DNA from 3 places in the Mangrovibacillus sp. Mu-81 genome. Region 3 is predicted to be linked to each of the others. Evidence: predicted binding sites of a transcription regulator. Region 3 holds the regulator's gene; each other region holds the start of a gene.
What was found. The regulator LexA, encoded in region 3, represses DNA repair genes until DNA is damaged. The targets are predictions, from matches to a motif close to CGAACATATGTTCG.
Positions count from the first base shown of each region.

Region 1: parE (DNA topoisomerase IV subunit B) is a predicted target of LexA. The motif match lies at 3,995-4,008, and genes of this name have one in related genera.
Region 2: uvrB (excinuclease ABC subunit UvrB) is a predicted target of LexA. The motif match lies at 7,837-7,850, and genes of this name have one in related genera.

Region 1 is NZ_JBAJHU010000007.1:3,977-14,136, reverse strand. It holds gene parC (DNA topoisomerase IV subunit A) at 1-1,937, opposite strand, end outside; gene parE (DNA topoisomerase IV subunit B) at 1,941-3,911, opposite strand; gene V6B33_RS14465 (CoA-binding protein) at 4,204-4,617, opposite strand; gene V6B33_RS14460 (ABC transporter substrate-binding protein) at 4,765-5,664, opposite strand; gene V6B33_RS14455 (ABC transporter permease) at 5,686-6,345, opposite strand; gene V6B33_RS14450 (ABC transporter ATP-binding protein) at 6,342-7,319, opposite strand; gene V6B33_RS14445 (purine/pyrimidine permease) at 7,458-8,750, opposite strand; gene plsY (glycerol-3-phosphate 1-O-acyltransferase PlsY) at 8,952-9,539, shown strand; gene V6B33_RS14435 (CapA family protein) at 9,731-10,160, shown strand, end outside.
Region 2 is NZ_JBAJHU010000002.1:185,783-195,942, forward strand. It holds gene V6B33_RS04655 (MetQ/NlpA family ABC transporter substrate-binding protein) at 1-718, opposite strand, end outside; gene V6B33_RS04660 (methionine ABC transporter permease) at 730-1,392, opposite strand; gene V6B33_RS04665 (methionine ABC transporter ATP-binding protein) at 1,382-2,407, opposite strand; SAM riboswitch class I at 2,526-2,631, opposite strand; gene uvrA (excinuclease ABC subunit UvrA) at 2,849-5,722, opposite strand; gene uvrB (excinuclease ABC subunit UvrB) at 5,730-7,712, opposite strand; gene V6B33_RS04680 (CsbA family protein) at 8,472-8,705, opposite strand; gene V6B33_RS04685 (HD domain-containing protein) at 8,776-9,417, opposite strand; gene V6B33_RS04690 (alpha/beta fold hydrolase) at 9,484-10,160, opposite strand, start outside.
Region 3 is NZ_JBAJHU010000003.1:575,713-585,872, reverse strand. It holds gene tkt (transketolase) at 1-80, opposite strand, end outside; gene V6B33_RS10030 (DUF896 domain-containing protein) at 510-743, opposite strand; gene V6B33_RS10025 (YneB family resolvase-like protein) at 838-1,488, opposite strand; gene yneA (cell division suppressor protein YneA) at 1,502-1,828, opposite strand; gene lexA (transcriptional repressor LexA) at 1,987-2,607, shown strand; gene glnA (type I glutamate--ammonia ligase) at 2,943-4,277, opposite strand; gene V6B33_RS10005 (MerR family transcriptional regulator) at 4,318-4,734, opposite strand; gene V6B33_RS10000 (methionine gamma-lyase family protein) at 4,883-6,151, opposite strand; gene hflX (GTPase HflX) at 6,151-7,419, opposite strand; gene V6B33_RS09990 (trimeric intracellular cation channel family protein) at 7,610-8,218, shown strand; gene spoVK (stage V sporulation protein K) at 8,272-9,213, opposite strand; gene hfq (RNA chaperone Hfq) at 9,649-9,882, opposite strand; gene miaA (tRNA (adenosine(37)-N6)-dimethylallyltransferase MiaA) at 9,909-10,160, opposite strand, start outside.

The DNA of each region.
Region 1 (10,160 bases), on a different contig from region 3:
TCAACTAAAGAATCATTGCCTTTGAGGTTGATTCCGACAAGTGGACGGGAATATCGCTGCGCTTTATATTGAGAGAGTTCAGATTTTTTGGTCATGCCGTTTCTGGTAACGAACAGAAGGTATTTTCCTTCATTGAATTCCTTGATCGGAATCGCTTTTAATACCTGTTCATCGCGATCGATCGGGACGATATTCCCTACATGCTGGCCAAGATCCTTCCAGCGGATATCCGGTAATTCATGTACAGGACAGTAGATATAGTTCCCTTTGTTGGTGAAGACCAGAAGAACATCAGTTGTATTCATCTCATACTGAGCAAGCAGCCTGTCCGTTTCTTTCATGGCAAGATCCTGACCATTTGATGCAGAGTATGAACGAAGGCTCGTCCGCTTGATGTATCCATCACGTGTAACTGACACCATAACGTCCTCACTTGCAATCAATACTTCAAGATTGATTTTGATTTCTTCAATTTTTTCTTCAATCTGTGTACGGCGTGCATCTGCAAACTGTTTTTTGATCGCTTTTAATTCTTTTTTGATGACACTGAATAACTTGTTTTCGCTTTCTAATATGCCTGTTAATTCCGCGATCAATTTCTGAAGCTCTTCGGCTTCACTTCTTAAAGCAGTAATGTCAGTATTGGTCAATCGGTATAACTGGAGACTTACGATTGCTTCTGACTGGGCTTCAGTGAATTGGTACTGATCGATTAGGTTGTTCTTCGCATCCTTCTTATCCTTTGAAGCACGGATGGTGGCGATCACTTCATCGAGAATAGATAGAGCCTTCATCAACCCTTCAACAATATGCTGACGGTCGCTCGCCTTCTTCAGGTCGTGCTTGGTACGATTTGTAACCACTTCTTTTTGATGTACGATATATGCGTCCAATAACTGTCTTAGTCCCATAAGTTCAGGGCGGCGTTTATGAATTGCCACCATATTGAAGTTATAGGAAATTTGTAAATCACTGTTTTTATAAAGATAATTCAGGACGCCATTGGCATCTGCATCTTTTTTTAATTCTATGACGATCCGGAGTCCTTCGCGGTCTGTCTCATCCCGGACTTCGGCGATGCCTTCCACTTTGCGGTCCAATCTGAATTCATCCATCTTCTTTACAAGGTTCGCTTTATTCACTTCGTAAGGTATTTCCGTGATAACGATTTGCTGTTTGCTTCCTCGTATATCCTCTACTTCAGCTTTTCCGCGTACAACGACTTTTCCTTTTCCAGTCTCGTACGCTTTTTTGATTCCTTCCACACCTTGAATGATTCCCCCGGTAGGGAAATCGGGTCCTTTCATGACAGTCATAAGATCATCGACTGAACACTGCGGCTTTTCAATGCGCATAATGGCCGCATCGATTACTTCACCTAAATGGTGTGGCGGGATATCGGTTGCATATCCTGCTGATATACCCGTCGAACCATTTACAAGTAAATTAGGGAACCGGGAAGGGAGGACGGTCGGTTCACTTGAAGTATCATCAAAGTTAGGGATGAATTCGACCGTATTCTTATCGATATCACGCAGTAACTCCATTGAAATAGCTGAAAGTCTGGCTTCTGTATAACGCATCGCAGCAGGCGGATCGCCATCGATGCTCCCGTTATTCCCGTGCATTTCAACAAGATAGTTGCGTACTTTCCATGTCTGACTCATTCGCACCATGGCATCATAAACGGAGGTATCACCATGGGGGTGATAGTTACCGATTACATTTCCGACTGTCTTTGCTGATTTGCGGAAGCCTTTTTCTTGTGTGTTCCCATCTACATACATGGCATAAAGGATCCGTCGCTGAACGGGTTTCAGTCCGTCCCGGGCATCTGGTAACGCACGTTCTTGAATAATGTATTTGCTATATCGTCCAAATCGGTCGCCAAGTACCTCTTCAAGAGGCAAATCTTGATATCTTTCTACTGTTGTCATGCTTTACCCCTCCTCTGCGACCGTAATGTTTTCATTCTCTAATATGCTTCCGTCTTCTTCCAAACCAAATGCTACATTGCTTTCGATCCATTTACGGCGAGGTTCGACTTTATCGCCCATCAACGTCGTGACTCGTCGTTCAGCACGGGCGGCATCATCAATCCTTACTCTGATGAGGGCCCGTGATTCAGGATCCATCGTCGTTTCCCACAATTGATCAGCATTCATTTCACCGAGACCTTTGTAGCGTTGGATCATGTAGCCTTTGCCGATCTTTTTCATGGCGCCTTGCAGTTCTTCATCCGTCCAGGCATATTCAATCTTTTCTTTCTTTCCCGTGCCTTTACTCACTTTATAAAGCGGAGGAAGGGCGATATACACTTTTCCAGCTTCCACGAGCGGTTTCATGTAACGATAGAAGAAAGTAAGCAGGAGAACCTGTATATGTGCCCCATCCGTATCGGCATCAGTCATGATCACGATTTTATCGTAATTGATATCCTCAACGTTGAATTCAGGTCCGACCCCGCCGCCAATTGCATGGATGATGGTATTGATTTCTTCATTTTTGAAGATATCCTGCAGTTTCGCCTTTTCAGTGTTGATGACTTTCCCCCGAAGCGGAAGGATTGCCTGGAACTTACGGTCTCGTCCCTGCTTGGCAGAACCTCCTGCAGAGTCTCCCTCTACCAGGTATAATTCATTACGCTGCGGATTTCTTGATTGTGCCGGGGTCAGCTTCCCTGATAGAACAGTCTCGGAACGTTTACGTTTCTTCCCGTTGCGCGCATCTTCCCGTGCTTTTCTCGCTGCCTCGCGTGCCTGAGCCGCCTTGATTGATTTTTTGATCAGCAGGGAACTGGTTTCAGGGTTCTCTTCAAGGAAATAAAGAAGATGTTCTGATACTACGGAATCCACTGAAGAACGGGCTTCACTTGTTCCGAGCTTGCCTTTCGTCTGACCTTCAAATTGCAGCAGCTCTTCCGGAATACGGACGGACACTATGGCTGCCAGGCCTTCGCGGATATCCGTTCCTTCCAGGTTCTTGTCGCGGTCTTTCAGGATGCCTGCTTTACGTGCGTACTCATTGAAGACCCTTGTCATGGCAGTTTTAGCCCCTGCTTCGTGGGTACCGCCATCTTTCGTGCGAACGTTGTTGACGAACGAAAGGATATTCTCAGAGAAACCGTCATTAAACTGGAACGAGAACTCCACTTCAATGCTGTGGTGGATTCCTTCAAAAAACGCGACGCTGTGGAGGCTGTCTTTCTCCTCATTTAAATACTCTACAAATGCTTGAATGCCGCTTTCATAAAGGAATACTTCCTGTTGGTCGTGACGTTGATCGATGATATCGATTTTCAAGCCTTTCAACAGGAAGGCCGACTCTCTTAGACGTTCACATAACGTATCAAAATTATAGGTGGTGGAACTGAATATTTCGGGATCTGGTTTAAAGTGTATAAGAGTTCCTGATTTTTTGGTTTTGCCTATTTTTTCAAGTGTCGTCTCAGGCTTTCCGCCTTTTATGAAGCGCTGTTCATATTTGATGCCGTCTCTTTCTATCGTAACGACAAGCCATTCAGACAGGGCATTGACAACGGAAGCCCCGACTCCGTGGAGACCGCCGCTTGTCTTGTACCCTCCCTGACCGAATTTCCCTCCTGCGTGAAGGACTGTCAGTATGATCTCGGGCGTAGGTTTTCCCATTTTGTGCATCCCGGTAGGCATCCCGCGGCCTCTGTCTTGAACAGAAATACTGTTATCTTTATGTATGGTGACCGTGATTTCATTACCGAAACCTGCTAGTGCTTCATCTACTGCATTATCTACAATTTCATATACTAAATGATGCAGCCCTCTGGAGTCAGTGGAGCCAATATACATACCAGGTCTCTTTCGAACGGCTTCCAAGCCCTCTAAAACCTGAATTGCATCATCATTATAAGCCATGGACTGTGTCTGGTTGGCCACGAACATTCCCCTTTCAAACTTCTATGCCCGTATCTGAACTTACTGCACGGGTTTTTTTAATGTTCTATACTTACTATAACACAAGAACATTTGTTCGTTTACCTGTTTTTCATCATTTCAAAGGTAAACCACTATGCTATATTGTAGCGTTTTATTTCATTTTCGCAAATTTATTTTCTGTAAAATGCCCGGTTTCAGTGGCTTTATCATCTGTTTTAACCTCTCACCATTCTTGATGTAATCAATAATCCGAAAAAAAACAAGCGGTGAATGCCGCTTGCCTCAGTGAGATTTATTTGGTTAAAGCATGTTCAACCTTAATACAACGATCCATAATCACTGTATACCCACGTTCCTTCAGAAAAGAAAAAGCTTCTTCATTCATGACTCCAAGCTGAGCCCAGAAAACTTTAGCATCTATTTTATCAAATTCTTTCGCGATTTCCGGGAGGAATTCAGAACGCCTGAAGACATTGACAATATCGACCGGTCCTTCAATTTCTTCTAATGTTGACACCGCTTTTACACCCAATGCAGATTCGATGGCCGGGTTGACCGGTATGATCTCGTATCCTTGGTCCTGCATCGCTTTTGAAACAGAATGTGATGTACGCTCGGGATTGTCACTCAATCCAACGACTGCAATTCTCTTGGATTCTTTCAATATTTGTCCCATCTCTTCACGTGATGGATTTTCAATCATGATCAAGCACCGTCCTTTTTGGAATCTATATCTGCGTTCTAAAGTCCTATTCTATTTTTATAGCATAATTCCCTTTATTTTTCAAAATTATATGGATATATTCGAAGTAAGACAAGTGAACCCGGTTGAAAGGATTCACTTCATCATCAGTTATTCTTCGATTAATCCTTTGGAAATGAGAAATTCACGTGCCACATCTTTTGGTTCCTCTTTATCAATATCTACTTTGGCGTTCAATTCACTCATTTCTTCTTCTGATATCTGACCTGCTAATTTATTCAGTGTTTCTTCAACCTCAGGGTGTTCTTTCAGTACTTCCTGTCGTATGACCGGTGCCGCATCGTATGGAGGGAAGAAACCTTTATCATCTTTAGTGGACTTTAAGTTATATCGTTCAATTCTTCCGTCAGTGGTGAAGGCAGGAATGATATCCACATCCCCGTTTTTCACCGCTTCATACATGATATTGGGATCATAGCTCTCCTTATCTTTGAATTTGAATCCGTATGCTTCTGCAAAAGCATCGTAGCCGTCCCCTTCACGTTCGTAAAACTGGTGAGGTGCTCCGAAGCTGAGATCTTTTGAAAGAGGTACCAAATCAGAGAACGTTTTGGCATCGAAATCCTGATCCTCTGTATAAGCAAGAGTGTACGTATTTTCAAATCCAAGTGGTTTCAGCCATGTCACATTGAATTTTTTTTCATATCCTTTTCGGACCTGTTCAAGTATCTCGTCCCCCGAAGCTCCTTCCGCTGCCTGTTCTTTCAGGACAGCTTCAAGCCCGGTACCGGTATATTCCACATACACATCAATATCACCTTTTTCAAGTGCAGGTGTAAGGATCGAGACTTCCCCCAGACCTTCTTCCACCTTTACATCAAGGTCAGTCTTTTCCTTCAGTAGTTCAGCCATGATATGAGTAAGGATGAATTGTTCAGTCCACATTTTACCCGATACAGTGATCGTGTCTTTGCCTCCGCTATTCCCGCAGCCTGAGATGAGGATCGAGACTGCCAGCAGGATAATGAAGGGCGAGAGTTTTTTCTTCATATGTATGCTCCTTTGGTAAGATTATTTTCGGGCTTTTAACCCTTTTGGTGTTGTGGCATTTTCTAAAAGCCTTAACAGAAAATCAAAAAATAATGCAAGAAGTGCTGCAGGGACCGCACCGGCTAGAACGAGTGAATTGTTCCAGGTAGAAAGGCCACGGTAAATCAGGTCTCCCAGTCCTCCTGCTCCGACAAATGTCGCAAGTGTGGCCACACCGACTGTCAAGACCGTCGCCGTCCTTATGCCCGCCATGATAAAAGGCAGGGCGAGGGGCAGTTCAATCTTGAACAATAGCTGTGAGCCCGTCATCCCCATTCCTTTGCCTGCTTCAATGACGCCTTCATCCACTCCTGCAATCCCTGTAAATGTGTTCCTGAGAATCGGCAGCAAGGCGTATACGGTAAGTGCAATAATAGCCGTTGTGCTCCCGGTTCCCAGGAGGGGGATCAGAAATCCGAATAAGGCAAGACTCGGAATGGTTTGGAATACTGCGGTTATACCGATATAAAACTCTGCAATATTCTTTTTTCTTGAAATATAGATTCCGAGCGGTAATGAAATTACGATCGCAATAAAGATCGATATAAAAGATAGATAAAGATGCTCAACCAATCCGGTGATGATGTCATCCGAACGGCTTGTGATCGTATTGATGAATGATAGCGAAAGGGCATGGATCATTGTGATGGAGCCTCCCTTCTATTTTCAGAAGCGACAGCATGAAGGATATCGCTTTTTGACAGACTTCCTATATACTTATCGCCTTTTGTGACAACGAGTTTTTGCGGTTCTTTAGAAATGAAGAGACCGGCAGCTTCTGAAAGAGTGGCGTCGTGGGAGATTGTTTCATATTCAGATTCCCCGTCTTGCATGGAAATTGGATTGACATCCATGATATCGGCAACCAATATCTCTTTTTTACCTTCATTCAATCGATGCTCCCCGATAAACGACCTTACAAATTCATTTGCAGGAGAAGCAATCAATTCGCCCGGTTTGGCAATCTGTTCGATTCTTCCATCCTTCATAACGGCGATTTCATCTGCAATTTTCAATGCTTCGTCGATATCATGCGTGACAAATACGATCGTTTTATGTATGGAACTTTGAATATGCTTCAATTCATCCTGCAGCTGTTCCCTGCTTATGGGATCAAGTGCACTGAAAGGTTCATCCATTAGGATAATTGGCGGTTCAGCAGCAAGTGCACGTATGACGCCTACCCTTTGCTGCTGTCCCCCGCTTAGTTCGAGAGGATACTTCTTCCGGTAAATCTCTGGTTCGAGCCCTACCAGATTCATCAATTCATCAACCCTGTATTCATATTTTTCCTTTTTCCAGCCTTTTAACTTCGGTATCAGGCTGATATTCTCTTCTATCGTCATATGAGGGAGGAGTCCGATTCGCTGGATTACATAACCGATATTCCTTCTCAACTCCACTTCATTTTTTTCCGATATGTCGATACCGTTGATCGTGATGGTGCCGCTCGTTAGCCCGATCAGTTTGTTGATCATTTTCATGGTTGTCGTCTTACCGCATCCGCTCGGTCCGATCAGTGCAACAAGCTTTCCTTCAGGAATCAACAAGTCGATGCCTTTTATCGCTTCTGTTCCGCCTTCATACACTTTTCTGACATTCTTGAATTCAATCATTTAACCACCTGCCTGAAATCTAATCTAAACATACTAAGAATACCCCCTCTGCAGGAAAGGTAAACATATAGTTAGTCTGTGATGAAAGATCTTCCATCATTCTAATGCTATACGAAAAAAAGCCGGTAAACAATGAATTTACCGGCTTTTCATGGATTTTTCCGTTTTTGACCTGATGGTCTGCTCTACCAATATACCTGTGATGGTACCAAGGATCAGCCCGTTATTTAGTATGGAGGCCACCACCACGGGAACATCCTTGAAAGCGGCCGGAGGTACGAACATGGCGCCTACCCCGACTATCAAGGAGATGCCTGCGACGAAGTGGGTGCGTTCCAGATCCTTCTCTTTATGGTATTCCCCCAGTGCAAGGCCAACCATCTTTATGAAAATAACTGTCGTGACTGCGTACCCGACCGGAGCAGGTAAGCTGGCAAATAGATTCATCACTTTAGGAACCAGGCTGATGACTATGATGATGACACTTCCGGCGATGAACGGCAGAATGCTGTACATTCTTGTAGCCGACACAAACCCGGCAGCACCTGATATAGGAACAGGACCGATGGCAGAAAATATTCCTCCCAGGATCTGGTTGATCCCGGAGGCAAACCCGCTTTTCGTATACCTTTCGTATGTTGGATGACCCTGTGACTTCATCACTTCCTCTGTGACCCTGATTGAAGCGATCATGTTGGTCGTTAACAAAAAGGTAATGAATATGGAAGTGATAACGACGCCCGTATCAAATGAAGGAGCACCGAAAGCGAGGATTTCAGGTAAGGCAAACCATGAGCTGGATACTGTTACATGTCCTCCGAGACCCATCAAGACAAAAATGATCCAACCTGCAATCAAAGCAAGAATGATGGAATATTGTTGAATCCATTTTGTTTTATGACCGGAAAAGTACAGCGCGGCCAGAATGGTCAATATACTCCCTGCCAAAACGAAGGGCTGAAGAGTCCCGTGTTCACTGTTGATCCCGAACATCCCTTTAACAAAGGAACCGCTTAGCTGTAAAATTAGCAGCATCAAGTAAATAAACGTAATGGCAGGAGTAAATAATGAAGTCAGTTTCTTTAACAGACCCGTCGCTGCTAAAATAAAAAATATCACACCGCTGACAATCATTCCGCCTTGTAAAACGGTTAATACTTCTATGTGGCTGCTGTAAAGAGTTCCTGCGAACCCTGCATAAATGGCAAATACACCCCACCACAGGCCGGCTGGCCCTTCATTGATTGGCAGCCTGTGCCCAATAAGTGCCTGAATTAGGCTTGATGCCCCCAAAACGAAAATGGTCCGCTGGATGAAGTCTGCGGTTTCGGCTGGGGTCAATTGAAATAAATCAGCGATTGCAATAGGTGCAGCAATCGAACCTGCGACCATGAATGCCACCCACTGCAGTGCCGACAAAAATAAATGCATAGTATGTTCACCTTCAATTCCATGGATGTAAAGTGTAATTTATTTTACCATACAAAGGTGAAGGACATGATGAATTCATCCTGTATATCAAATAATATCTAGTTTTAAGAACAGGTACTAAAAATTTCCTGAATTTCTCCCGTTTTCAATAAAAACATGTTAAAATAAAGAACCCACTACATATCTAAAGGAGCAGTGATCATGATTTATGCCCTTATTCTTGTTATAGCTTATCTGCTTGGCTCCATTCCGTCAGGTTTAATGATTGGAAAAACATTCTACGGGAAAGATATCCGTGAACACGGTAGCGGAAATCTAGGCGGGACGAACACTTTCAGGACACTTGGAGTGAAAGCTGGCCTGGTTGTAACGATTATGGATATTCTGAAAGGTACGGCTGCGGCACTATTGCCGCTTCTATTCAATGTGGAACCAAAGATGTTCATGCTGGTAGCCGGTATATTTGCGGTAATCGGTCATATGTATCCTCTTTTCGCAAACTTCAAGGGTGGAAAAGCGGTTGCGACATCCGGAGGTGTCCTGCTGGGGTACGACCCTTTATTGTTCCTGATTCTTTTGGGAGTATTTTTTCTTGGACTTTATGTTTCTAAATACGTATCTCTATCATCCATGATAGCAGCACTCATTGCTTTTACTTATACTTTATTCACAGGTGATATCCCTTTGATTATCGTCGTCGGCGTCCTTGCCTTCTTTGTCATCTATCGGCATCGCGCCAACATTGTCCGTATTAGAAACAAGACAGAACCTAAAATTAAATGGCTTTAACAATGAAGCGAACTTAAACGGTCATCCTGGCAATGGATGGATTCGTTATTGTTCGCTTTTTTCGTTTAACACGTTGGAATTTCGCCAATAATAGTATAATTGATTTTTTTCTTCAAACTATACTCCCGTTAACAACTTTTTTCCTGTAAAATAATATCGAACATGTGAATTTAGAACGAAGGAGTTTGAATATGAAACGAAAGTTATACATAGTAAGTTTGATTCTTGTGATTCCATTACTTGCCTTATCAGGGTACTTGGTGCTGGAACAATATAAAAACTGGAATTCGTCACAGCAGCAGGATAAGCATGCTTCACTTCTTCATTCGACAAGGGAGATACCTTCAGAAGGTAAGACGATGAAGTCTACAGCAACCATTGCAGCCATCGGTGATATCCTTTTGCATGATCGAGTATATGAAGATGCACAAGCTGGCTCCAATTATGATTTTTCGCCGATGTTTGCTCAAGTCGAGGATATGCTTGCAAATCCAGATTTCCTGATTGCCAATCAGGAGTCAACCCCCGGGGGAAGTGAAATCGGTTTATCGAGCTATCCCCTGTTCAACAGTCCAAAAGAAATTGTAAAGTCCCTGCAGGAAGTAGGCGTTGATGCAGTGA
Region 2 (10,160 bases), on a different contig from region 3:
TGTCTTTGTCTTTTTCCTGTGCGGCGATGATATTGATGAACGGCTTTGATTCTGCGCCTTCGATGTAGATGCTGTCCTCAACCGGCACAAATCCTGCTTCCACCGCCACACCGTTATTAATGATGGATGCCGCTACATCCGGCAGTACCCTTGGTGTTTGTGCAGCGACTACCTGTGTGAACTCCAGATTCTTTGGATTTTCTTTGATTGCTTCCAATCCCTGTGACTGATCAAACCCTTCTTCAAGCTTGATCAAACCTGCTTCCTCCAACAGAAGCAGGGCGCGTCCCAGGTTTGTCGCTTCTTGCGGCACCGCCACTTTACTGCCTTCAGGGATGTCTTCCACCGATTTATATTTTTCGGAGTAGATTCCCATTGGTGCGATGATTGTCGTCCCGATCGGTACGAGGTCCAGATTATGTTCTTTTACAAAAGAGTCAAAGTACGAAATCGTCTGGAACGCATTCAGGTCGATATCCCCGTCTGCCAATGCCTGATTCGGTCTTACATAATCGGCAAACTCGACAATCTCGATTTCAATGCCTTCTTTGGCAGCTTTTTCTTTCATATAGTCCCAAATCGGTACGCCCGATCCGTTCACACCGACTTTTACCACTTTTTTATCTGCTGAACCGGAGGCACTGTCTCCCGAGCATCCGCTCAAAACGAGGGTGAATAATAATATGGCGATACTGGCTAAACTGATTGATTTTTTCATGATATTCTCTCCTATCTTCTTCTGATGACTTTCGATAATGTATTTCCCGCGGTCTGAAGACCTTGGACCATCACGATTAGTATAATGACGGTCACGATCATGACGGATGTTTCAAATCTCTGATAGCCATATGCGATGGCGAGGTCGCCGAGTCCTCCGCCGCCGACTGCCCCGGCCATGGCCGACGCCCCGACCAGCCCGATGGTCGCAATCGTGATATTGAGGACCAGTGTACTCAGGGCTTCCGGAATGAGGATCCCGAAGATGATCTGCCAAGGACCTGCACCCATGGATTCCGCTGCTTCTATCACGCCCGGCTCCACTTCTAGGAGCGAGCTCTCTACTAGTCTGGCAATATACGGTGCCGCAAACACGACAAGGGGGACAACCGCCGCAGCCGTTCCGATCGAGGTTCCCACTACCAATCTTGTAAATGGGATGATCGCCACCATCAAGATGATGAACGGAACCGAACGGAACACGTTGATGATGCTGCTCAGCACGGAGAAAATCGCTTTATTCTCAAGTAAATGACCCTTCCTGGTGACGACGACGATGATGCCGAGCGGAAGCCCGATCAATGTGGCAAATAACAATGAGAACGAGACCATCGCCACTGTATCCCACGTAGCTTCAATGATTCTCGGCCAAAATAACTCCCAATTAACTTGCACGTTTCTCCACCTCACTCACGAATAGCCGCTTCTGCCAATACTGTAAAATCTCTTCCGTTTCCTTCTCACTTCCAATGATCTGTACGATGAGATTCCCAAACGGCTTCCCTTGAAGCTCTGTGATCTGCCCGAATAATACATTGATGTGGGCACTGAAAGCTTTTGCCGTTTCGGATAAAATCGGTACGCCGGTAGAATCTCCTTTGAAAATCAAGCGGCAAATGCGCCCTTGTTTACTGTCATTCAATTTATCGAGTACCGACGCCGGCAGCTGATCGTTCATGACGCTCTTCACGAAATTTCTCGTCGTTGGGGTCTGAGGATTGGAAAAGATATCGAAGACGCTTCCTTCCTCGACGATTTCCCCATTCTCCATCACCGCCACTTTGTCACAGATTTCGCGGATCACCTGCATTTCATGGGTGATCATCACAATCGTGATGCCGTACTCTTTGTTGATACGTTTCAGCAGGTTCAGGATCGATTCCGTCGTTTGCGGATCGAGGGCTGATGTCGCCTCGTCACAAAGCAGGATTGAAGGGGATGTTGCCAATGCCCTTGCAATACCCACCCTTTGCTTCTGTCCGCCAGACAGTTCATCAGGATAGTGCTTCGCTTTGTCTTCAAGCCCGACAAATGCCAATAATTCTTGTACTCTCTGATTGATTTTTTCCTTCGGCCATTTTGCCAGTTTCAGAGGATAGGCGATATTCCCCGAAACGGTCCGGGACTGAAACAGATTAAAATGCTGAAAGATCATCCCGATCCGGTGGCGTTCTTTCCTGAGATCGGCCGCCGACTGCTCTTTTAGGCTGCGGTCTTCGATCAAAACATCTCCGGAGGTCGGCTTTTCCAAATGATTGAGGCAGCGGACGAGTGTGCTTTTCCCGGCGCCGCTGAATCCGATGACCCCATATATTTCTCCCTTTTCCACCTGGAAGGATACATCCTTCAACGCAGTGAACGGTCCATCCTTCGTTTCAAATACTTTCGTAACATTCTGAACTCTGATCATACAGGTGTTGCTCCTCTCTCTATGAATCTTCTTGATGCCGGCAGGTAAGGACATGGATGAAAATAAAAAGTGCCCCCCTTCATAAGAAGAGAGGCACAAATATGTATATGTCCCGCTCTTCTCATCTTTCAAGTCACGTGACTTGATGGAATTGGCACGGTATTCATAAAGAACCCGTTGCCGAGGTATCGCAGGGCCAGTCCCTCCACCTCTCTGGATAAGAAGATATCGCTTTATTAAATTAAAATAGTGCTGTAATTAAGTATTATGGTAATGGTAAAAGATTCTGGTTGAATTGTCAATCATGAATTTGAAGATTGTTGACTTTTCATTCCGCTGTTGATTTCCGTGCAAGACTTCGCTATGCGGGTAGTTGGTGAATTCTTAATAAAAGCAAAAAAAGAGCAGGAGGGAATTCTCCAGCTCTACATTGATTATTTATTAACTCGTTACTTCTTCCTTCTCACGGATCTTCTTTTTCATCCGGTCGCGGTCACGTTCAAGGATCGGCTTCAGGTACTTACCTGTGTAAGATCCTTTGGCTTCTGCCACTTTTTCAGGGGTTCCGCTGGCGATGATGGTACCGCCCTTGTCTCCTCCTTCAGGACCAAGGTCGACAATATAGTCAGCCGCTTTGATGACGTCCAGATTGTGTTCGATGACAAGCACCGTATCCCCGTTTTCAACCAGGCGCTGAAGGACGACAAGGAGTCTTGCGATGTCATCGACATGAAGACCGGTTGTCGGCTCATCCAGGATATAGAGTGAACGGCCCGTTGAACGGCGATGCAGCTCGGATGCCAGCTTGACACGCTGTGCTTCCCCTCCGGAAAGGGTCGTCGCCGGCTGGCCAAGTGTGATATATCCCAGCCCGACATCAAAGATCGTTTGCAGCTTGCGTTTGATTTTCGGGATGTTTTCGAAGAACTTCACCGCATCTTCGACTGTCATTTCGAGGACGTCTGCAATATTCCTGTCCTTGTATTTAACTTCAAGCGTTTCACGGTTGTATCGTTTACCATGGCAAACTTCACATGGGACATACACATCCGGAAGAAAGTGCATTTCGATCTTGATGATCCCGTCACCGCGGCAGGCTTCGCATCTTCCGCCTTTTACATTGAAGCTGAAGCGTCCTTTTTTATATCCGCGCACTTTGGCTTCATTGGTTGTCGCGAAGACATCACGGATATCATCGAATACACCTGTATAGGTGGCAGGATTCGATCTCGGGGTGCGTCCGATCGGCGACTGATCGATATCGATGACTTTGTCGAGATGGTCGATCCCTTTCACTTCTTTGTGCTCACCTGGTTTGGTTTTGGCATTATGAAGCTTCTGCGCCAGGGATTTGTGAAGAATCTCATTGATCAGTGTACTTTTCCCGGAACCGGAAACGCCTGTGACCGCCGTAAAGACGCCGAGAGGAAACTTCGCCTTCACGTTGTTCAAGTTATTTTCCTTTGCGCCGACAATTTCAAGATATCTTCCATCCGGCTTCCGTCTTTCCTGAGGGAGAGGGATGAATCTCTTTCCGGATAAATATTGACCTGTTAAGGATTTATTGTCACCCATGACTTCTTCAGGTGTTCCTGCAGAGATGACTTCGCCACCGTGCACTCCTGCACCAGGACCGATATCAATCAGATAATCGGCAGCAAGCATCGTATCCTCGTCATGTTCGACGACAATCAATGTGTTGCCGATATCACGCATATTTTTGAGTGTATCGATCAAGCGGTCATTGTCCCGCTGATGCAGCCCGATGGATGGCTCATCGAGAATATACAGGACCCCCGTCAGGCGAGACCCGATCTGGGTTGCCAGACGGATACGCTGTGCTTCCCCTCCTGAAAGGGTTCCGGCGGCACGGCTTAACGTCAGATAATCAAGGCCTACGTTCACAAGGAAACCGAGACGTTCGCGGATTTCCCTCAGAATCAGCCTTGCAATTTTCATATCTTTTTCGGAAAGTTCAAGCTGAGCAAAGAAATTGTCTGCTTCCTCAATCGAGAATGCAGTCACCTCCCCGACGTGAAGGGAATCCACCTTCACCGCCAGACTTTCTTCCTTCAGGCGGTGGCCGTTACAAGTTGGACAGTCCTGCTGTGCCATATACTTCTCCATCTGCTCCCGGATATAGTCAGAGCTTGTTTCGCGGTATCGGCGCTCTATATTTCTCATGACCCCTTCAAAACGAAGATAATTTTCACGCACCTGACCGAAGTCGTTTTCGTAACGGAAATAGATCTCATCTTTGCCGGAGCCTTTTAGGATTTTATCCATCTTATCTTTCGGAATATCCTTGACCGGTACGTCCATCGGGATGCTGTAGTGGTTACAGACCGCTTTCAGCAGGGACGGGTAGTATTGTGAACTGGTCGGCTCCCATGGGGCGATCGCGTGCTCATTAAGGGAACGGTCCCAGTTCGGGATGACCAGGTCTTTGTCCACTTCAAGCTTCGTCCCCAGCCCGTCACAGCTTGGACATGCCCCGAAAGGACTGTTGAAGGAAAACATTCTCGGCTCAAGTTCAGTAATCGAAAATCCGCAATAAGGACAGGCATGATGCTCACTGAACAAGAGCTCTTCCTCCCCGATCACATCGATGACGACCTGGCCTTCAGCCAGACGGAGAGCCGTTTCCAATGAATCGGATAAGCGCGCCGCCACACCGTCTTTCACGACGATCCGGTCAATGATGACTTCGATCGTATGCTTTTTATTCTTTTCAAGAGTGATTTCCTCGCTGAGATCCTGGACTTCCCCGTTCACGCGGACACGGACGAACCCTTGCTTCTTGATTTCTTCAAGCGTCTTGGCATGGGTGCCTTTGCGTCCGGAAACAACAGGCGCAAGCACCTGGAGCTTTGTTCGCTCAGGGTATTCAAGGATTCTGTCGACCATCTGCTCGATTGTCTGGGAAGAAATTTCAATGCCGTGATTCGGACAGATCGGTTTCCCGACACGGGCAAATAACAGCCGGAGATAATCATAAATTTCAGTGACCGTTCCAACTGTCGACCGCGGGTTTTTACTTGTCGTTTTCTGGTCGATCGAAATGGCCGGTGACAATCCTTCAATTGAATCGACATCCGGTTTATCCATCTGCCCGAGGAATTGACGTGCATAAGCAGAAAGCGACTCGACGTAGCGTCTCTGTCCTTCTGCATAGATCGTATCGAATGCCAGCGACGATTTACCCGACCCGGATAAACCGGTCAGGACGACCAGCTTATCCCTCGGGATTTTGATATCTATATTTTTTAAATTATGAGCTCTGGCTCCTTGTACGATAATTTGGTCTTTGGCCATTCCTGTTTCATCCTTCCGCCTTTAGCTCAAGAATGGTGTCGCGAAGCTGGGCTGCACGTTCAAAGTCGAGCGCCTTGGCCGCTTCTTTCATTTCCACTTCTAAGCTAGCAATAAGTTTTTGTCTCTCCGGTTTGGACATATTTGAAACCTTTGTCTCTTTCCCCTCATAAACCCCTGCATCTTCTGCGGCATGAGTCGCACGGATGACATCCCTGATTTCTTTCTGGATCGTCATCGGAGTAATGCCGTGTTTCTCGTTGTGCTCTTCCTGTTTTTCACGACGACGCTTCGTTTCGTCGATCGCTTTCTGCATGGAATCGGTCATTTTATCTGCATACATGATGACCTTGCCGTTCGAGTTACGGGCGGCACGGCCAATCGTCTGGATGAGGGAACGTTCGGAACGCAGGAATCCTTCTTTGTCTGCATCGAGAATCGATACAAGCGACACTTCAGGAATATCAAGACCTTCACGGAGCAGGTTGATTCCGACAAGGACATCATATTTCCCGAGGCGGAGATCACGGATGATCTCGATTCGCTCGAGCGTCTTGATCTCAGAGTGCAGGTATTGTACCTTGATGCCGATCTCTTTAAGATAAGCAGAAAGATCCTCTGACATTTTCTTCGTCAACGTCGTGATGAGCACACGCTCATTCTTCTCGATCCGCTCATTGATTTCACCGAGAAGATCATCAATCTGACCTTCAATAGGACGGACTTCGATGACGGGATCCAAAAGACCTGTCGGACGGATGATCTGTTCGATCATTTCAGGGCTGTGTTCGAGTTCGTATGGTCCCGGTGTCGCTGAAACGTAAAGCAGCTGCTGTACTTTCTCCTCAAATTCCTGAAAACGCAGCGGCCGGTTGTCCATTGCTGAAGGCAGACGGAAACCATGGTCGACCAACACCTTTTTACGTGCCTGGTCACCGTTGAACATCCCCCTGATCTGGGGAAGGGTCACATGGGATTCATCGACGACGATCATGAAATCATCGGGAAAATAATCGAGCAATGTATAAGGTGTGGAACCGGAAGGTCGCAGCGTCAGGTGGCGGGAATAGTTTTCAATCCCGGAACAGAAGCCCATTTCACGCATCATCTCAAGGTCATAGCGCGTTCTCTGTTCGAGGCGCTGTGCCTCGAGGAGCTTCCCATCTTCCTTCATGACCGCTAACTGCTCTTCCAATTCCTTTTCAATATTTTTGATTGCGACCTGCATCTTTTCTTCACGTGTTACGAAGTGGGATGCCGGGAAGATGGCGACATGATCACGGTCACCCATGATTTCGCCGGTCAGTGCATCGACCTCGCGGATGCGGTCGATTTCATCCCCGAAGAACTCCACGCGCATACAGTGTTCATCACGGGAAGCCGGGAAGATCTCGACAACATCGCCGCGGACACGGAACGTTCCACGCTTGAAATCGATATCGTTCCGTTCGTATTGGATATCCACAAGCTTTCTCAGGAGCTGATTTCTTTCAATCTCCATCCCTGTTCGCAGGGAAAGGACAAGCTCACGGTATTCTTCCGGGTTACCCAACCCGTATATGCAGGAGACGGAAGCGATGATGATGACATCTCTCCGCTCGAATAACGCCGAGGTAGCCGAATGGCGGAGTTTATCGATTTCATCATTGATGCTCGCGTCTTTTTCTATAAATGTATCGGTTTGAGGAACATATGCCTCGGGCTGATAATAATCGTAGTAGCTGACGAAATATTCGACGGCATTATCAGGGAAAAAATCCTTGAACTCGCTGTAGAGCTGTCCGGCAAGTGTCTTATTGTGGGCAATGATCAATGTCGGTTTCTCCACTTTCTGAATCACGTTGGAAACGGTAAAGGTCTTACCGGTGCCCGTCGCCCCGAGGAGCGTCTGATGACGTTTCCCTTCATTAACTCCCTGAACCAATCTGTCAATCGCCTTGGGCTGATCGCCCTCCGGCTTGTATTTGGACTTTAACTGAAATTGTTCCTTCACCGTGAAACCTCCTATATATAAAGGATCCGTACCTTGTTATTTACCTATTTATTCACATAATAAACACAGTCCATTCATCTATACACATTCTACCACATTTCATACAGGAATAACCAACAAAAAGCGAACAAAAGTTCGTTTATTTTTTGAAGTTGCTTTGGAGGGAGAAGGAAGGGATTTTAATAAATTGGGTGAAGATGAATTGGCCGGGAGTAATGGGGATTTTTGGAGGGAAATCCGCTGAGTAGACAAGGTATTTGGGTGATTTGCGTTAAAAATTGGTTTGAAATTGAACGAATCCATCCATTCTCAGCTGGAATGCGGGGTAGTTATTCATGACGGCGACTGTAATTGCGCCGGTTTCCCAATAATTGCGTCACAATAAAAATAATTGCGCCGGATTCCTTATAATTGCGCTGCTTTCAGATTTATTGCGCGGGAATCTCATTAATTGAGCTTCTTGTCGAAAAATCTTCACCCAAGCCCCGCTCCCCTCCATCCTTCCCCACCACCAAACCGCTGAAACGGACTTTCTGAACAAATATACACACAGCTTGTGAATAAGTCTGTGCATAACCTTCGAATAACTGTGGAAAATAACGAAATTTACCCACAACTGAGTGGATATAATGTGAATAACTTTAATCAATCCGACTCACCCTGTGTATAACTCAATAAAATCTTCACTTATTCACAAACCCCACCACGTTATCCACAATCCACAAGAAAAAAACCTGAGCACCGTTGTTATCACAGTGTTCAGGCGTTTTCTTTTGCTTTCATCATCATTTGATTGCTGTACCAGAATCCGACGGTCAGTGACGCGGCATCGACCACGATCAGCCACCAGGAATCTGTATATCCTTTATAAACGGATGCAGCAATCAGGGCTACGGTAAGGATGAGTCCGACGTAATGATTGTATGTGACTCTGGTAAACAGAACAACCAGCAAACCCGGCAGAAAGATTCCTAGAATGATTTTAGACACGATTCACTCTCCTCGATTGAAGGGAATACCCATATTTTAACGAATATGCTTCGTATAGGAAAGGATTTTCTTCTTATTCGCCCCCTGCGCGGATCAATCGTTCGGTGCGTTCTTTTAATTCACTGTGAGGGATGAACTTCTCGGAAAGCATGTCGGGGAGTATATATTCGAGGAAGTATTGGACACAGTCCAATTCTTTGAACTTCACGATTGTGGATAAAGCCCCTTGATAGATTTCCATGAATAGCGGCTCGGGATTTCCTTTCTGGATTTCTCCGAACGATTCATATAAGAGGTCGATTTTGTCTGCGACAGAAAGGATTTTTCCTTCCAGGGAAGCGTCTTTTCCTTCTTTGAACCTCCCTCTGTATACCTCCTGAAATTGCGATGGAAATTCTGTAGAGATGAATTTCTTCACCATCTCATCCTCGACCTGGCTGAATAAGTCGCGAAGTTCCTCAGATGCATATTTTACAGGTGTCTTGATGTCACCTGTGAACAGTTCGGCATAGTCATGATTGAGTGCTTTTTCATAAAGGGATTTCCAGTCGACTTCTTGTCCATTCTGTTCCTCGACGGTGCCCAGGAATTGCGCAATCTTGGTCACTTTGAATGAATGGCTGGCGACATTATGTTCGTGATATTTGAATCGCCCCGGACAGCGGACGAGCGTCTCGAGGTCCGAAAGGCTTTTGAAATAATGATGAATGCCCATAGTATTCTCCTCTCTTGGTTGTGGTCCCGGGATGTACTTTACCCTATTCTCTTTAAAAGAAACAACTCAGTTCCCCGCTTCGCCCAGCAGGATGGCATTGAGCGCATCATGGTAAAGGGTCGGAATTTGGTGGGAGGCACCGGGTATGATATATACTTTTTTAGGATGACAATCTTTGTAGCACTCCAGTTGATCATTTACCCAATCTGATTTTTCCCCATAAATTAAGAGAAGCGGCAGTTTGCACTCTTTCATTTCTTCAATGCCGTCATATTGAAGGGACTGTTTGTAAAAATGGTACCAGATTTCCGGATTCGCTTTGTTCATATGAAGGATGAGTTGTTTCCGTTCTTCCTTACTTTTTGTATGAGCCTTGGAAATGATTTTCGCGAGACGGACGGGATGATTCCGTACCATTTTCATTCCGATCAAGTGCATCAGCTTCAGCTTCCTGTGTATTACTTTCGGATAAGCTCCGATCAGGATGAGTGACGTTACCTTATCTTTGTATGCAGCGGCAAATCGTTGTGCCACAACTCCCCCTGCCGAATAACCGATGAGGATGCAAGTGGAAATCTTTAAGTGATCGAGAATGAAGTTGATTTCTTCCGCATATGAGTCGATGCTGACGAATGTCTTCAGGGACGGTGAATCCCCATGTCCCGACAGGTCAGGGATGATCAGCCGGAATTGTTTGGCAAGGGTATGCTGTTTGGAGAATACAACTCGCCCCATCCCCGGTG
Region 3 (10,160 bases):
CCCGAACCTGCTTTCTCAATTGCATCGATAGATAATGTTCTTATTGTATTAATAGCTAACTGATCCGTATTATCAAACATATGTCAGACATCCTTCCTTTTCTTACTTCTTATTAATATTAATCTTATTCAGTAGTTTATACAACTAACTTGAATGATAACATGACTTTATTATGTTGAAAAATAAAAACCTTCGCGGAATGGGATTTTGTATAGTAAACCATTGTTCAGTACTAGAAGGAGGCTGGGACAAAACAAAAAACAATTACCTTAAGACGAACAGTGTTGATTCTAAATAAACCTTTTAATAAAACGAATAAAAAACCCGAACTTACTTGAATCCTTGAATTCAAATGAGTTCGGGCTTACTTGAACTAAAATGCTTTTGTCCCTGTCTCTTTAATTAATCTTGTGTTTGTTAGGCACCGCATTTATTTTCCTTGCAAGACTTTGCAGGCTAGCGCCAGAGCAAAAACCACTTTATCCAATAATAATTTAGCCTTGTATTTATTAATGCATTTTGCGCTTATTTTGAATATCCTTTACTTTCTTTGGTGTTACTTCATTGCCTTCAGAGTCAAATACTCGTGTGTTTTCAATCGTACCTTTCATTGACTGACGGAAGGTTTCCAGATATTCTTTTCTTAATTTAGTCTGCTCTTTTGCTTCATTATCAGTTAATCCACTTGCTTTTGACTTTTTGGCAAGTTCATTAATTCTATTCATCTTTTTCTTTGAAAGCATGAACGAAAACTCCTTTACAGCTATTATCAACGTATATCTTCAGTTCTTTGAAATATACCGATATGTTACTAGATAACAGCCTCTATGACAAGGATTAAGTTTCTTCTTGTGCAGAGATATATTCTTTAAATCTTCTATGTACGGTCGCTTTTGATATATTATATCCAAAGCCTCTCAATGTTGCAGCGATTTCCGCAAAAGTCAGATCATTCTTTCTTAGGCGGACAATTTCTTCAACCGGCACTTCAATTCGTTCCCTGCCTTCGGTATTACCTTTATTTTTCAAATTATCATAAGGACGGAACCCATTTTCAACTGCCCTTCTCATTCCCCTTTTAATCTTCAGATTATGCAGCTTTCTTTGATATTCTTCTACCATGCTCACGATATTGATGACCATTGAATCCGACTCGGATAAATGCAACTCTCCACTGTGAGTCTGACTTATGATTTTTATATTTTCCTTTAAGATGCAATGAATCAATGCAATCTTCGCATTTCCTCTTCCTATTCTCGTTTCATCCTGGATCAGCACAGCATTGATGGATTGGTCCTTTATTAAATCCAGCAAGACTAGTACACCGGGACGGTCCAATTCAAATCCGCTTGCCTGATCTTTAATGATGGCAGCAATCTCAAAGTTGTGTTTTCCGGCAAGATTCACTAATTCAGATTCCTGTCTCTCCAAGGAAGTTTCCTGCGTATCTTTTTTCGTGCTCACCCTGCAGTAAATCGCTGCTTTCATTGAATCTCACCCTCTATTTGTTATTCATGGCAAGCTGTGTATCCGTGTGTTCCTGATATATGGGGGATTCCACCGGCAATACAAGGGACATCCCAGGTTTTATGACGTAGGTAGTAAGATTGTTTTCTTCTCCCACCCAAATAATAAACTCTTCTCTTGTCATAGAATAATCCTCTTCAAACTTTTCTGCAATCGTCCATAGGGTATCCCCTTCACTCACTCTGACTGTTTCGTATGCAGGACTGCTGTCCGCACTTAAAAAAATGTAGCCAGATGACAAAAAGGATAGTGTGAAAAGAATTATAATATATGAGAAACGACTCCAAATAAGTGATAACATAAATATAACCTCCATGCGAATGTTTGTTCTGTTCTTTGTAACTCGATTGTAATACGAACATTCGTTTGGTGTCAACTAAAAATTCGAACTTATGTTTGTATCGTTCGATTAGACATGCTATAATGGGAACATAAGATCGATAATAGAGGTGCGTGAATATGACAAAATTGTCTAAACGTCAGCAAGACATACTGCAATACATTAAAGCATCAGTGAAGGAAAAAGGTTACCCTCCATCCGTTCGTGAAATCGGGGAAGCAGTCGGTTTAGCTTCAAGTTCCACTGTCCACGGACATTTAGCAAGATTGGAAAGCAAAGGGCTCATTCGCCGGGATCCGACAAAACCGAGAGCAATTGAAATCCTTGATTTAGAGGAAGATTCGATTCCTCGCAATAAGGTTGTAAATGTTCCTCTCATCGGGAAGGTCACAGCTGGTCAGCCAATAACAGCTGTAGAAAATGTAGAGGAGTTCTTTCCTCTTCCTGAGCGTCTTGCCCCTTCAGATGAACAGGTCTTTATGCTTGAAATCATGGGAGATAGTATGATCGAAGCCGGGATCCTTGACGGGGACTTCGTCATAGTACGCCAGCAGCAGACAGCCAACAACGGAGATATTGTCGTTGCCATGACGGAAGAAGATGAAGCAACAGTCAAGCGCTTCTTCAAAGAAAGGGATTTTGTAAGATTACAGCCTGAGAACTCCTCCATGAGTCCGATCATCTTACGGAATGTATCTATTTTAGGAAAAGTCATCGGGGTATATCGGCAAGTGCATTAATCTTTAAAGAGTCTGGAACAAAAGTTCTGAATAAAACCCGAACTAATTTGAACTCTAAGTTCAAGTAAGTTCGGGTTTTTATTAGCTTTGTTCAAATGTCCATTTTGTATATAGCTTGTTCCAGTGGTTGATTGGAGTGTAAGACGAAGACTCCTGCGGGAAAAGGAGGATCACGGGCTACCCGCGGAAAGCGAAGTCTTGCACGGAAATAGTAATGTTCGCCTATAGGCAGTTGTTTTTTGTTTTGTCACAGCCTCTTTTTTTATTTTGACATAAAAAAGCCGGCGCAATGGATCGCGCCGGCTTTATATCATGTATTCATATAAATTTAGGTCTTAATACATTTGGATATACTGTTCTCTCTCCCAAGGATGTACTTGTGTTCTGAACATATCCCACTCGATTTCCTTTGCTTCCACAAAGTGTTCGAAGATATGACCGCCTAGTGATTTAACGATCACTTCATCCTTTTTCAATTCTTCAAGGGCAGCATGTAAAGTAGCTGGTAAATCAATGATTCCTGCTTCTTCACGTTCCTTCTTATCCATTACATAAATGTTACGGTCTATTGGTTTAGGTGCTTCAAGATTGTTTTTAATTCCGTCAAGCCCAGCGGCCAGAAGTACTGACATAGCCAGGTAAGGATTGGCTGCCGGGTCAACACTCCGCACCTCTACACGGGTACTGATACCACGGGATGCAGGGATACGGATCAAAGGACTGCGGTTTTGAGCAGACCATGCAACATAGCAAGGAGCCTCATACCCTGGTACTAGTCGTTTATACGAATTTACAGTAGGATTGGTGATCGCAGTGAACGCCGTCGCATGCTTGATTGTTCCAGCAAGGAACTGGCGTGCAGTGTCACTTAATTGTAAATCTCCTTTTTCGTCGAAGAAAGAATTTTTACCATCTTTAAATAGTGACATATTACAATGCATCCCGGAACCATTCACACCAAATAATGGTTTTGGCATAAATGTAGCATGCAGACCATGTTTGCGAGCAATTGTTTTCACAACAAGTTTGAACGTCTGGATGTCGTCACAAGCTCTCAATGCACTTGCGTATTTAAAGTCGATTTCATGCTGACCAGGTGCAACCTCATGATGGGAAGCTTCAATTTCAAAGCCCATTTCTTCCAATTCAAGGGCAATATCACGACGGCAGTTCTCACCTAAGTCAGTTGGTGCAAGGTCAAAATAACCGCCATTATCGTTAAGTTCAAGAGTAGGTTCACCATTTACGTCCAGTTTGAATAGGAAGAATTCAGGTTCTGGCCCAAGATTGAAATCAGTAAATCCAAGCTCTTCCATTTCTTTTAATACTCGCTTGAGGTTGTTGCGCGGATCCCCTTCGAATGGTGTACCATCAGGGTTATAGATATCACAGATCAGACGAGCGACTTTCCCTTTTTCTGCTGTCCAAGGGAACACAAGCCAAGTGTCAAGGTCCGGGAATAAGTACATATCCGATTCTTCGATTCGCACAAAACCTTCAATTGAAGATCCGTCAAACATCATTTTGTTATCCAATGCTTTCTCTAGCTGACTGAAAGGGATTTCCACGTTTTTAATTGTCCCTAAAATATCAGTGAATTGCAGACGAATGAATTTAACACCTTCTTCATTCGCTAATCTAACCACATCTTCACGAGTATACTTTGCCATTTTGCGTAATTCCTCCTCAGATTTAATTAAAGGTTATTTATTAATGAAAAAAGCGGGACATGTCTCCCTGACGCAACGAAGCCCTGTTAAATTTCCCGGAATGAATCAATTCATTTCGCAGTAATTTCCGCAACTGTTCGTCAGTTAGATCCTGTCGTACTTTTTCTTCCTCTTGTTTACTTGATTCAGACACTACTTTTGTTTCAGACAAAGCGGTAACAGAAAATATCTTTTTAATTCCCGCCATGTTCACCCCTTGATCTAACAAATCTTTGACTTCTAACAATTTATCGATGTCATTCAAGGAAAAGAGCCTACGATTCCCCTCTGTTCGTGCAGGAGTAATCAATTCATGCTCTTCGTAGTATCGAATCTGACGAGCCGTCAAGTCCGTGAGCTGCATGACAATACTTATAGGAAATAAAGCCATCGTTCGACGAATTTCACTTCCACTCATCTTGATTCCTCCTTTTCTTTTCCTTTATAGTATCATTATATGTATTGTTAGAAGTTCTGTCAATCATATGTTAGAAATTCTTACATGAATTTTCAAAAGAAAAGGATAGTCGGTTATAGACAATCCAATTACTCTTCTACTATCCTTTTTAAACATTTATTAAACCTTTTTCGATTAAATTGTCTATTGCCGTGCATACAGCAATTTTCACATGAGAGTACGTCAATCCCCCTTGTACATAGGCGGTATAAGGCGGACGTATTGGTCCGTCCGCCGATAATTCGATGCTCGAACCCTGTATGAAGGTACCTGCAGCCATAATGACATCGTCTTCATATCCCGGCATGTAATTGGGATATGGAGTAAAATGTGAATTGATTGGTGAAGACATCTGAATTGCCTGGCAAAATGCAATCATCTTTTCCCTATCTTCAAACTGTACTGATTGGATCAGATCCGTTCGTATTTCGTTCGGGGAAGGGTTAGTATTCATCCCTAACTCTGTTAACAATGCAGAAGTGAAAACAGCTCCTTTCAAAGACTGCGCAACTACATGGGGTGCAAGGAAGAACCCTTGGTACATCTCTTGTAAACTATAAAGAGAGGCACCTGCCTCCGCACCGATTCCGGGAGACGTCATCCTGTAGGAACAGGATTCCACTAAATTTTTCTTCCCTACAATATACCCGCCTGTTTTAGCAAGACCACCTCCAGGATTTTTGATGAGGGATCCCGCTATAAGGTCTGCTCCAGCGTGACAGGGTTCAAGCTCCTCAACGAATTCCCCGTAGCAATTATCTACAAATACCACTATTTCAGAATTAATTTCTTTAATGAACGAAATCATTTCTTTGATTTCTTCTATTAAGAAGGAAGGACGGTTTGCATATCCTTTCGAACGTTGAATTCCCACCATTTTGGTTTTTGGAGAGATTGTCTGCTGTACCTTCGCATAGTCGACCTTACCGGAGTCATCCAGATCCACACATTTATATGAAATGTTAAAATCTTTCAACGAACCAGTTCCTTCACCCCGGACACCCACTATTTCCTCGAGTGTATCATACGGTTTACCTGTTAAATAAACCAGTTCGTCTCCTGGTCTCAATACTCCAAAAAGTGCGATGGCGATAGCATGGGTTCCTGAAATGATTTGCGGCCTGACCAGACCGGCATCTCCACCAAATACATCCGCATAAATGCTTTCAAGTGTATCCCTGCCTATATCGTCATAACCATAACCCGTGGATGGAATGAAGTGCGAGTCACTTACCTTATGCTTCTGAAATGACTTGAGCACTTTAAACTGATTGTTCTCAGCACGTTCATCAATTGCTTTATGAATAGATTTTACTGAAGCTTCTACTTTACTAACAAGAGGTTGTAATACCTCACCATGTACTAATTGATCAAACATTACTTGCGTCCCTTCTGTTTTTGGAATTTCTTGATGATTCCGCTGATTTGATGATCTTCGAGGTGATGCCCTTCTATCTCGTACGACTGGGAGTCCTCGAGGAATTCAAGGTGTGAAGTGATTGTTTCATTTTTAAACCTGGAAATGTTCTTACCTTCACTTGCAGGTACGACTACGTGATATGAATTCATTTGCTTCTTGACTATACCCTCGATCCTAACTAGTAGCTCTTTACGGTCTTCGCTGTTCAGGGCACTGATCATGATATGATCCGCTTCACTGTCAGGAACAAAATCGGCATGACTGATATCTCTCTTATTATAAACGGTCAGCTGTGGCAATTTGTCCATTTCCAAGTCCTTAAGCAGAGATTGAACAGTATCTTCATGCTGGTGATAATCTGGATTCGAGCTATCCACAACATGTAAAAGAAGATCTGCTTCCTTTACTTCTTCGAGAGTAGAACGGAAAGCCGCGATAAGGGAAGTAGGCAGATCTTGTATGAATCCGACTGTATCTGTCAGTAACGTGAAATAGCCGCTTGGCAGACTCATTTTTCTTGTCATCGGATCCAATGTGGCAAATAACTGATTTTCTTCGTGTGAATCAGCAATAGACATCCGATTGAATAACGTTGACTTACCTGCGTTTGTATAGCCTACAAGAGCTACCTGAAATGATTTGTTTTTCTTTCTTCTTTCGCGATATCTTTCCCGGTGTTCGACAATCGTTTGGAGCTGCTTTTTGATATCATCGATTCTGCGATGGATATGTCTTCTGTCACTTTCAAGTTTCGTTTCACCAGGGCCTCTTGTTCCGATCCCCCCTCCCAGTCTCGAAAGGGATGTACCTTGTCCGATCAACCGCGGAAGCAAATACTGAAGCTGAGCCAATTCAACTTGCAGCTTCCCCTCGCGCGAACGTGCCCGCTGTGCGAAAATATCCAATATAAGTTGTGTCCTGTCGATGACCCTTGCATCTAATTCCTTTGATAAATTCCGTATTTGACTTGGGGAAAGTTCACCATTGAATATGATGATATCCGGTTCAAACTGCTCTTCCAGTGCTGCCAGTTCTTCTACCTTCCCCTTCCCTATGTATGTACCAGGATGGATCCGGTCTCTCTTTTGAGATAGAATCGCAAGTACTGCTCCCTGAGCGGTCTCCGTCAATTCTTCAAGTTCTTCCATGCTATATTGAAAACGCAGGTCATCTTCATCCAGCTGACAACCGACTAACAGGACTTTTTCCTTCACTTCTTTTTTCAATAAGCAACCTTCTTTCCGTTAGTGAATTTGTATAGATTTCATCATATCAAAAGTTATTCACAAACTCTATGTATAAAGTAATCAAAAATGGTTGCAATTGAAGATTTTCATGATAAAATCATGTATGTTTGATTGAAAAAGATTCATTCTTGATCTACATAGAATGAGGATAAGGTTAGGAGGCATTCGTATGACTTGGGAAGTATTAAGTATCATCGGAACTATTGCGTTTGCTGTTTCAGGTGCCATCATAGCCATGGAAGAGGAATATGATATTCTCGGTGTTTATATATTAGGTATCGTCACCGCATTCGGCGGCGGAGCCATCAGGAATTTACTAATCGGGGTTCCAGTTTCGGCTTTATGGGAACAGGGAATGCTGTTTCAAATTGCATTATTGGCGATCACTGCTGTTTTTTTGTTCCCGAATAACTTGCTGAAACATTGGAGACGATGGGGGAATTTTTTTGATGCTGTAGGTCTTTCTGCTTTCGCGATTCAGGGTGCATTATATGCATCGAATATGGATCATCCTTTATCCGCGGTCATTGTCGCAGCAGTCCTTACCGGTAGCGGAGGGGGTATCATCAGGGACCTGTTAGCAGGAAGAAAACCACTTGTTCTCCGCTCCGAAATTTATGCTGTCTGGGCTGTCATGTGCGGAGCAGCTGTTGGACTCGGTGTCACAAATTCAGCATTTGAACTTTATACATTATTTATCCTTACGACATCGTTACGCGTCTTATCATACTTGTATAAATGGCGATTACCCAACAGAAGCCTGCGGGCACAAAGCTAACATTAGAAAAATGCATTCTCCCGGGAGAATGCATTTTTTGTTGGAACCATAAATTATTCTGCAGAGGATTTAGTAAAGGTCAAATCATTGGTCCTGATGGTGATCAAGTCATTTCTATTGTAACAATCCTCCAACAGCAATCTCATCGCCTGTGCACGAATCGATTTTTCCAGTATATTCCTCACGTACCTTCCATTTGAAAACGCCATCGGTGATAAGGAATTTTTTGCTGAGTATAAATGCTCCCTGATTTTTCTCTCTGCATCGGAACTTAGTAAGTATTCTTTCTCTTCCAACATCCTTTTCCCTATTTCCATTAATTGATCTACTGAATAATCGGGGAAGTGAAATACGAGCGGGAATCTTGATTGCAGCCCTGGATTCAATGTCAGGAAGTGATCCATTTCCCTTGAATAACCTGCAAGTATTAGGATGAACTCATGCTGTTTATCCTCCATATGTTTAACCAGTGTATCTATTGCCTCTTTACCAAAGTCCTTCTCTCCGCCCCTCCCAAGTGAGTACGCTTCATCAATGAATAATATGCCGCCCAAAGATTTCTTTATTAAATCCCTTGTTTTTTGGGCGGTATGACCAATATATTCCCCGACCAAGTCCGCTCTCTCTGCCTCGATTAAGTGGCCTTTGGATAAAACATTCATCTTCAGAAATAACTTTCCTATGATTCTAGCCACAGTTGTTTTACCAGTCCCCGGATTCCCTTTAAACATCATATGAAGCGCTTGCTTACCTGCTTTCAAACCAATTGCTTCGCGCTTCTTGTTCACATATATCCACGCATAGATTTCTTTTATCATCTTTTTCATTTCTTCCATCCCGACAAGAGACCCTAACTCTTCTTCAATTTCCTTTAACGCCACATGCTCTTGAGGGAATGATTGAGGCAGGGAATCGGGCTTGAGTGTATCTCTTACTGAATTTCGCTTTTGTGAATTAAGTACTATGCTGATTTGTCCATTATTTTTCATTCTCATTGGTTGTTGTTCCAAAAATTTCACCTCACCATTCTACAAACAGTATACGCTTAGAGGCCTATTGGGTGACAAATGCCTATTGTTTCATCCTATATTTCGACATCCCCTGTTATCTAATAATGCGAATGAAAAAAACGCAGAATTCTGTCATATCTTGCGCTTTCCCGAGAAATATACAAACACTGGAGCGGACCTTAAGAATGAAAAAGCCCATGCTATATTATACTTTGTTTTTCTAAGTGGATAGATGCTCATATCATTCTATTCAATGACCAAGCTTTTCATTAATTAAAAGTATAAATTTCAAAGAAATATATTGAGCTTTAATGAAAACAGTTATCGATATTAAGTAATCATGAATAAAACGGGAGATTAAAAAAACTGCCCGAATATATCAGGCAGCTTTGTCAGTTTACTATCATCAGAACTAAACGTTTAGTTACTCTCTTCAAAATTTATTTGAACATTCCGCTGAGGAGCGAATGTCGAAATGGCATGCTTATAAACAAGCTGCTGTTTTCCTTCACATTCGAACAGAACGGTGAAATTGTCAAACCCTTTCACATGACCTCGGATTTGAAAACCATTCAATAGGAACACCGTACATAATGAATTGTCTTTACGCAATTGGTTTAGGAATTGATCTTGGATATTAATTGATTGTTTCATGTCTAGTCCTCCTCTTCTATCTCTACTTACTTATTCGACTTTAGTTGAAGCTTTCCTGCAATAAATTCTGAAATCTCTTCAATAATTTTTTGGTGATACGTTTTATCGGACATGTCAAACCATCTGACTTCCATTTTATTTCGAAACCATGTTAACTGCCTCTTTGCATATCTTCGGGAATTCTGTTTTAACTTCTCGATTGCACGGTCAAGACTTATCTTTCCATCCAAATATTCATAAATCTCTTTATACCCGATTGCTTGAATGGATTGAACATC